One region of the Sphaerisporangium rubeum genome, then DNA from elsewhere that is predicted to be linked to it. Evidence: riboswitches for the same ligand, from Rfam matches in the RefSeq annotation. Region 1 holds a riboswitch; the other holds the start of a gene.
The links. A riboswitch is a leader RNA that binds a small molecule or an ion and turns the genes downstream of it on or off. The one in region 1 is predicted to bind glycine.

Region 1 (4,346 bases):
GTTCAGGGGGTCGGCCTCGGGGGATTCGCTCTGGAGTTTGCGGTGGAGACGGTGGGCCCGGCGTTTCACCTTCAGGCCGCCGGGGAGGACGCCTTCGCTGGTGCAGCCTCGGGTGACGCATTCGGCCATGACGCGCCACAGGGTGAGAAGTCCTTCGCGGATCTCGGCTTCTGTGCGGCCGAAGGCCTTTTCGTTCTCCAGCATCAGGCCGGAGATGGACAGGCCGGTCTCCTCGCAGTGGTCGAGGAGTTCCTTGGCTGTGGTGAAGGGGTGGGGGAGTTCGGTGTCGTCCTGCTTGATGCGGTCGGCGCCGGTGGCGTTCTCGTCGATGACGAAGCCGCCGCCTACCGAGTAGTAGGTCTTCTCCCTGAGTTGGCCGCCTTCTTTTCCGTAGGCGGTGAAGCGCATGCCATTGGGATGCCGGGGGAGGGAGATCTTGCGTTCGAAGACGAGGTCCTCGCCTACTTCGAAGGGGATTTCCTGCTCGGCGTAGATCTTGACCTTGCCGGTCTCACGCATGGCCGCGAGCTTTTCCGGCACCGTGTCCACGTCGACCGTTTCCGGCTTCTCACCGGAGAGGCCGAGCAGCACGGCCTTGTCGCTGCCGTGGCCCTTTCCGGTGAGGCCGAGTGAGCCGTAGAGGATGACCTGGATTCTCGTGGTCTTCTCCAGCAGGCCGTCCTGGTGCAGGCCGCGTGCGAACTTGTGCGCAGCCGCCATGGGACCGCCGGTGTGTGAGCTCGACGGGCCGATGCCGATCTTGAACAGATCGAAGACGCTGATCGCCATGGTGGTGGCCCTTCTGGAGCGTGGTACGTGGTACTTCCCCGCGCGTCCGGCGACTCACCGCCGTACGCGGCGCCGGCTTCGCCGTACGTGGTTCCCGCCGTCGCGGCGCCGGCAACGACCGGCGGCTGGCGGTGGGGAACAGGTGCCGGTGGTGTGGAGTGCCGGCGTGGGTGTGGACTTGGCCTCCGACGGCGCCGGTTGTGGAGTCGGGTGGGTGGGGTGTCGGTCAGGACGTTCGGGACTTGGCCTCCGACGGCGCCGGTTGTGGAGTCGGGTGGGTGGGGTGTCGGTCAGGACGTTCGGGACTTGGCCTCCGACGGCGCCGGTCGTGGAGTCGGGTGGGTGGGGTGTCGGTCAGGACGTTCGGGAGGTGGGTGAGCAGGGGTGGGGCCTCGGCCGAAGGGGTCGGCCGAGGGTCGGGGTGTGGGTCGTCAGGAGTCTGTGGTGGTGAGGGTGGTGTATTCCTCCGGGGTGAGGAGGTCCTCGGGGTCGCCGGAGACGCGGATGCGGAAGAGCCAGCCTTCGCCGTACGGGTCGGAGTTGACCAGGGACGGGTCGTCCACCACGAATTCGTTGATCTCGACGACTTCGCCGCCTATGGGGGCGTAGATGTCGCTGACGGACTTGGTGGACTCGACCTCGCCTACGGCCTCGCCGGGCTGCAGGGTGCTGCCGGCTTCGGGGAGCTGGACGAAGACGACGTCGCCGAGGGACTCGGCGGCGTAGGCCGTGATCCCCACGGTGACGACGGGGCCGTCATCGAGGCCGGCGATCCACTCGTGCTCCTTGGTGTAGCTGAGCTCCTCGGGAATGCTGCTCACATGCACCTCCGGTAAAAGGGCAGGTCGACGAGGTCGACCGGTTCATGGCTGCCACGGATGTCGACCGCGAGGCCGCCGGACACCTCGGTGTCCACGTAGGCGATCGCGATCGGCTTGCCGAGTGACTGGGACGGCGCGCCGCTGGTGATCTCGCCGACGACGGTGCCGTCCACGCTCAGCACCACGGGGTAACCGTGGCGTGGCACTCGGCGGCCCCGCGCGACCAGGCCGGTGAGGCGCCGGCGCGGGGGGACGTCCTTGAGTGCGGCGAGCGCGGCGCGACCGACGAAGTCACCCGGCTTGCCGAACTTCACGACGCGGCCGAGACCGGCGTCGAAGGGGGTGAGGCCGGCGTTCAGCTCGTTGCCGTACAACGGCATGCCGGCCTCGAGGCGCAGGGTGTCGCGGGCCGACAGCCCGGCGGGACGCAGGCCGTGCGGCTCGCCGGCCTTGGTGAGGGCCTCCCAGAGGGGGACGGCACGCTCGGCGGCGACGAACAGCTCGAAGCCGTCCTCGCCGGTGTAGCCGGTGCGCGCGATGAACGCGTCGACCCCGGCGACGGTGCCGGGGAGGCCGGCGTAGTACTTGAGCCCGGCCAGGTCGGCGTCGGTGAGCGTCGCGAGGATCTCGGCGGCCCGTGGTCCCTGCACCGCGACCAGCGCGTACGCCTCGGAGCGGTCGTCCACCTCGGCGTCGAAGCCGGCGGACCTCGCGGTGAGCTCCTCGGCGACCTTGAGGTAGTTGGAGGCGTTGGCCACGACCATGTATTCCCCGCCGGGGAGGCGATAGACGATCAGGTCGTCCAGCACCCCGCCGTCCGGCGCGCAGATCATGGTGTACCGGGCCCGGCCGGGCTCCAGCACCGACAGGTGGCCCACCAGCGCGTGGTCGAGAGCCTGGCCGGCCTGCGGGCCCGTGACGAAGATCTCCCCCATGTGGGAGAGGTCGAACAGGCCGGCGGCCTGGCGGACCGCGTTGTGCTCGGCCGACTCGCTGCCGTACCGCAGCGGCATCAGCCAGCCGGCGAAGTCGGTGAGCGTCGCACCGAGACTCTCGTGTACTTCGCGGAGCGGCGTGGGTTTGGACATGTCTCACACCTCAGGCAGGGTCGGATGTCAGCATCCTCCCCCTCTGTCATCGGTGCCTGAGAGTTTCGCCCGAGTTTTACCGGACTTTCACCTTCGGCGAGGCTCGTCGAGGACGAGCCTTCTTTCCAGAGGCCACCTGACCCGCGCGGTCCTTTGCCTTGTGAGGTTCGTGGGAGGACTTGCTCCTTCAGGGGTCCTGACCGGATGCCAGGACGCTCTCCCGCACGGGGTCGCCGGTGTTCCGGCCCACCCTACCAACGGGAGGCAGGCGCGGCGGAGGCCACCAAGGCGGAGAACAGGGGGCTGTCGGCGGAGGTCTCGGGGTGCCACTGCACGCCGAGCGCGAACGGGTGTCCCGCGAGCTCGACCGCCTCGACGGTGCCGTCCTCGGCGACGGCGGACACCGTCAGCCCGTCGCCGAGCCGGTCCACCGCCTGGTGGTGGTAGTGCGCGGCGTCGGCCGGCCCGGCGCCGAGCACGCCGGCCAGCTTGCTGCCTTCGGCGACCCGCACCGGCAGGTGACCGAACTCACCGGGTGCCGGCGCGTGCGCCGCGTGGCCGACGACGTCCGGCAGGTGCTGGTGCAGGGTGCCGCCGAGGTGGACGTTGAGCACCTGCAGGCCGCGGCAGATGCCGAGCAGCGGCAACCCGGCGGCGAGCGCCGCGCCGACCAGCGCGAACTCCGCCTCGTCCCGGAAGCCGCGCACGTACCCGGTCCGGTCGTGCGGCGCCGCGCCGTACCTGGCGGGGTCCAGGTCGCCGCCGCCGGCGACGATGAGCCCGTCCAGCCGCTCCACGAGCGGCGCCGGGTCCCCGCTGGGTGGCACGATCACGGGCTGGCCGCCGGCCGCCGCGACCCGCTCGACGTAGTCGTACGGCAGCAGCGCGGCCGTCATCCGCCATACGGTGAAGGCGGCGGGTTCGACGTAGCAGGTGATGCCGATGACCGGCCGGTACGTCCCCATCACAGCGGGGTGACGTACGCGCCGGAGATGCCGCCGTCCACCAGGAACTCGGCCCCGGTGATGAAGCTCGCGTCGTCGGAGGCGAGGAACGCGACCGCCGCGGCGATCTCGGACGCCTCGGCGAACCGGCCCATCGGCACGTGCACCAGCCGCCGTTGCGCACGCTCGGGGTCCTTGGCGAACAGTTCCCGCAGCAACGGCGTGTCCACCGGCCCCGGGCACAGCGCGTTCACGCGGATCCCTTCGCGTGCGAACTGCACGCCGAGTTCCCTGGTCATGGACAGCACGCCGCCTTTGGACGCGGTGTAGGAGATCTGGGACGTCGCCGACCCCATCACCGCGACGAACGACGCGGTGTTGATGATGGACCCCTTGCCCTGCCGCCGCATGTGCGGGATGGCGTGCTTGCAGCACAGGTACACGCTGGTGAGGTTGACCTCCTGCACCCGCCGCCACGCCTCGATGCCGGTGGTCAGGATGGAGTCGTCGTCCGGCGGCGAGATGCCGGCGTTGTTGAAGGCGACGTCCAGACGGCCGTACGTCTCGACGGCCGTCTCGAACATGCGGGCCACGTCCTCCTCGCTGGTGACGTCGACCCGGACGAACAGCCCGCCGACCTCGTCGGCGATCTTGGCACCTCCCTCCTCGTCGAGGTCGGCGCACACGACCTTGGCGCCTTCCTC
Region 2 (4,346 bases), 1.9 Mb from region 1:
GTAGGCCTCCAGCGGAGGGCAGGCGCAGACCAGGTTGCGGTCGCCGTAGGCCTGGTCGATGCGGCGGACCGGGGGCCAGTACTTGGCGTCGGTCAGGTCCGGCACGGGGTAGGCGGCCTCGGTGCGGGTGTAGGAGTGCGGCCAGGGGTCGGCGAGCAGGGACTCGGCGGTGTGCGGCGCGTTGCGCAGCGGGTTGTCGTCGCGGTCGTAGGTGCCGTCGGCGACCTTGCCGATCTCGCCGCGGATGGCGATCATGGCGTCGCAGAAGCGGTCCAGCTCGGCCAGGTCCTCGCTCTCGGTGGGCTCGATCATCAGGGTGCCGGCCACGGGGAAGGACATCGTGGGTGCGTGGAAGCCGTAGTCGATGAGGCGCTTGGCCACGTCGTCGACGGTCACGCCGGTGTCCTTGGTGATCTGGCGCAGGTCGACGATGCACTCGTGGGCCACCAGGCCCTCGCGGCCGGTGTACAGGACGGGGTAGTGCGGCGCGAGGCGGCGTGCCACGTAGTTGGCGGACAGGATGGCCTGCTCGGTCGCGGCCCGCAGGCCGTCGGCCCCCATCATGCGGACGTAGGCCCACGAGATCGGAAGGATGCCCGCCGAGCCGTACGGCGCGGCGGAGACGGGACCCACGGGGCCGCTCTCCATCGGGTGGGACGGCAGGTACCGAGCGAGGTGCTCGCGGACCGCGACGGGGCCGATGCCGGGGCCGCCGCCGCCGTGGGGGATGCAGAAGGTCTTGTGGAGGTTCAGGTGGGAGACGTCGGCGCCGAACCAGCCGGGCTTGGCGAGGCCCACGAGTGCGTTGAGGTTGGCGCCGTCCACGTAGACCTGGCCGCCGGCCTGGTGGACCAGCTCGCAGATCTCGGTGATGGTCTCCTCGTACACGCCGTGCGTCGAGGGGTACGTCACCATGATCGCGGCGAGGCGGTCCGCGTGCTTGGCGATCTTGGCGGTGAGGTCCGGCACGTCGACGTTGCCCTGGTCGTCGCAGGCCACCACGACGACCCGCATGCCGGCCATCACGGCGCTCGCGGCGTTGGTGCCGTGCGCGGACGACGGGATGAGGCAGACGTCGCGCGCGTCGTCGCCGTTGGCCCGGTGGTAGGCGCGGATGGCGAGCAGGCCGGCGAACTCGCCCTGCGAGCCGGCGTTCGGCTGGAGCGACACCGCGGCGTACCCGGTGACCTCGGCGAGCCAGCTCTCCAGGTCGCCGATGAGCCGCAGGTACCCCTCGGCCTGTCCGGCCGGCGCGTAGGGGTGGACGCCGGCGAACTCCGGCCAGGTGATCGGCTCCATCTCGGTCGTCGCGTTGAGCTTCATGGTGCAGGACCCGAGCGGGATCATGGACCGGTCGAGCGCGATGTCCTTGTCCTGGAGCCTGCGCAGGTAGCGCAGCATGGACGTCTCGGAGTGGTGCGCGGAGAACACCGGGTGGGTGAGGTAGCCGGTGGTGCGCAGCAGCCCGGCGGGGAGCGCGTCGGCGGTGGCGGTGTCGAGGTCGTCCAGTACGGCGTCCGCGCAGCCGAACGCCTCCCACACATCGCGCAGGTGGCCGGCCGTGGTGGTCTCGTCGCAGGTCACGCCGACGTGGTCGGGCCCGTCCTGCCGCAGGTTGACGCCGAGCGCGACGGCCGCGGCGACGATCTCGCCGGCCCGGCCCGGGACGTGGGCCCGCACGGTGTCGAAGAACTCGTCGTGGACGACCTCGACGCCGCCGGCGCGCAGCCCGGCGGCGAGGACGGCCGCGTGGCGGTGCACGCGCTGCGCGATGCGCCGCAGGCCTTCGGGGCCGTGGTAGACGGCGTACATGGAGGCGATGACGGCGAGCAGGACCTGCGCGGTGCAGATGTTGCTCGTGGCCTTCTCACGGCGGATGTGCTGCTCGCGGGTCTGCAGGGCCAGCCGGTACGCCTGGTGGCCGTCGGCGTCCTTGGACACGCCGACGAGACGGCCGGGGAGCTGGCGCTGCAGGCCCTCGCGCACCGCCATGTAGGCGGCGTGCGGCCCGCCGAACCCGAGCGGCACGCCGAAACGCTGGGTGGAGCCGATCGCGATGTCGGCCCCGAGGGTGCCGGGGGCCTCCAGCAGGGTGAGGGCCAGCAGGTCGGCGGCGGCGACGACGAGCGCGCCGCGCTCGTGGGCCGCTTCGGCGACCGCCTGGAAGCCGGCGAGCCTGCCGCTCGCGCCGGGGTACTGCACGAGCACGCCGAAAAGATCTCCCTCGGGGAGGCCGGCGGCGAGGTCGGCCTCGACCAGTTCGATGCCGAGCGGCTCGGCCCGGGTGGCCAGCACGGCCTTGGTCTGCGGCAGCGCGTCGGCGTCCACCACGAAGCGGACGCCTCGGCCGCGGCCGGCCCGGTGGGCCAGGGTCATCGCCTCGGCGGCGGCGGTGGCCTCGTCGAGCAGCGAGGCGCCGGCGACGTCGAGGCCGGCGAGGTCGGACACCATGGTCTGGAAGTTGAGCAGCGCCTCCAGGCGACCCTGCGAGATCTCCGGCTGGTAAGGGGTGTAGGCGGTGTACCAACCGGGGTTCTCCAGCAGGTTGCGCCGGATGACCGCCGGGGTGATGGTGTCGTGGTAGCCGAGCCCGATCATGGAGGTCAGCACGCGGTTACGGCCCGCGAGGTCGCGCAGCTCGGCGACGGCCTCGGTCTCGCTCGCGGCCCGCGGCAGGTCGAGCGGCTTGTCGGCGCGGATGGCGCCGGGTACCGCGACGGCGACCAGGTCGGCCACCGAGGCGTAACCGACGGCTTGGAGCATGCGGGCCTGTTCGGCGTCGGAGGGGCCGACGTGCCGGGTGACGAACGGCGGTGCGGACAGGTCGCGAAGCGGTGACCGATCGGTCATGAGGCTCTCCTGACGTGGCTCGGAGCAGGCGCGCGGCCGCGCCTGGTCTCCCCCTCTGTCAGCGCGACGACCTCGCCGCGACCTGAGAGCTTCACCCCCGGGAGGGGCTTGCACCGTCGGTGAGGCACGCCTGGCGGGCACGCCTACTTTCCAGAGTGGCCTCGCCCGCGCGGTACAGGGTGCCTGAGAGATTCCGGGGAGGTTGCTCCTTCGGCGCCCGGGTCACACGCACGCGCCGCCGTGGCGGCGCGTGCCCGCACCCGGGTCTCTCCCGCGCGGGGTCGAAAGCTTCACCGCCAATGGTACCGGCCGCCCCCCGGCAGGGGGCACCCCTACCCGGCCTCAGCCGGTGCGGCGGGCCCGCCTGCGCTGTGCGAGCTCGTCACCGGGGTGCTCGGCGAAAGGGTCACGATCAGCCGGTTCCGCACGCTCCCCGGGCAGCTCGGCCAGGGTGCCCTCCACCTCGCGCCAGACGCCGCCGAGAGCGATACCGAACACGCCCTGGCCGCCTTCCAGCAGGTCGATCACCTCGTCGGCCGAGGTGCACTCGTAGACGCTGACCCCGTCGCTCATGAGGGTGATCTGCGCCAGGTCGTCCACACCGCGCTGGCGCAGGTGCTGGACGGCGGTGCGTATCTGCTGCAGGGACACCCCGGTGTCCAGGAGGCGCTTGACGACCTTGAGGACCAGGATGTCGCGGAAGCTGTACAGCCGCTGTGAGCCCGAGCCGTGCGCGGCCCGCACCGACGGCTCGACGAGCTGGGTGCGTGCCCAGTAGTCCAGCTGCCGGTAGGTGATGCCGGCCGCCGAGCACGCCGTCGGGCCGCGGTATCCCACGTCGGCGGGGAGCGACCCGGGCCGCTCGCCGAACAGCAGGCCCTGCTCGCCCGCGCGCTCACGTGCCGACTGACGCTGAGCCCGATCGCGCTGGCCGGCCGACTTGCCCTCGCCGCTGCTGACCGCCACTGCGGACCTCCGGCTTTCTCTCATCCCACGGTCTGATCTGGGGGTTCGTGAATTACAACCGTGGGTTCACTTGCACCGTAGGACCGGCGGCATGCTCAGTCAACGATCCCGCTCGGCGCGTCGTGAAGCGTAAATAGCCCGACATGGTCAACCGGCACGCCCGAAGTCCTCAGGCGTGATGTTGTCCAGGAACTCGCGGAACTTCTCGACCTCGTCCTCCTGGTCGTCCGGGATGATCACACCTGCCTCGCGGACGACGTCCTCGCTCGCGAAGATGCCGGCCCCGGTCCGCAGGGCCAGCGCGATCGAGTCGGACGGCCGCGCGCTCACCTCCACGCCGTTGGAGAACACCAGGTCGGCGAAGAAGATGCCGTCACGCAACGCGACGATGTTGACCGTCTGCAGCCGGACCCCGAGCGCCTCGATCACGTCCTTGAACAGGTCATGCGTGAGCGGCCTCGGCGGCGGCTCCTCGGCCTGTGCCAGAGCGATGGCCGTGGCCTCGGTCATCCCTATCCAGATCGGCAGAT

Region 2: another riboswitch for glycine. It lies ahead of gcvP (aminomethyl-transferring glycine dehydrogenase); the one in region 1 lies ahead of gcvT (glycine cleavage system aminomethyltransferase GcvT).

What each region holds. Positions count from the first base shown of each region.
Region 1 covers NZ_JACHIU010000001.1:2,053,473-2,057,818, forward strand. The annotation lists gene BJ992_RS08780 (L-serine ammonia-lyase) at 1-789, opposite strand, end outside; gene gcvH (glycine cleavage system protein GcvH) at 1,221-1,610, opposite strand; gene gcvT (glycine cleavage system aminomethyltransferase GcvT) at 1,607-2,698, opposite strand; glycine riboswitch at 2,732-2,834, opposite strand; glycine riboswitch at 2,835-2,931, opposite strand; gene BJ992_RS08795 (gamma-glutamyl-gamma-aminobutyrate hydrolase family protein) at 2,950-3,663, opposite strand; gene BJ992_RS08800 (3-oxoacyl-ACP reductase) at 3,663-4,346, opposite strand, start outside.
Region 2 covers NZ_JACHIU010000001.1:3,959,552-3,963,897, forward strand. The annotation lists gene gcvP (aminomethyl-transferring glycine dehydrogenase) at 1-2,850, opposite strand, end outside; glycine riboswitch at 2,896-3,010, opposite strand; glycine riboswitch at 3,011-3,134, opposite strand; gene BJ992_RS17100 (MerR family transcriptional regulator) at 3,193-3,816, opposite strand; gene BJ992_RS17105 (bifunctional nuclease domain-containing protein) at 3,964-4,346, opposite strand, start outside.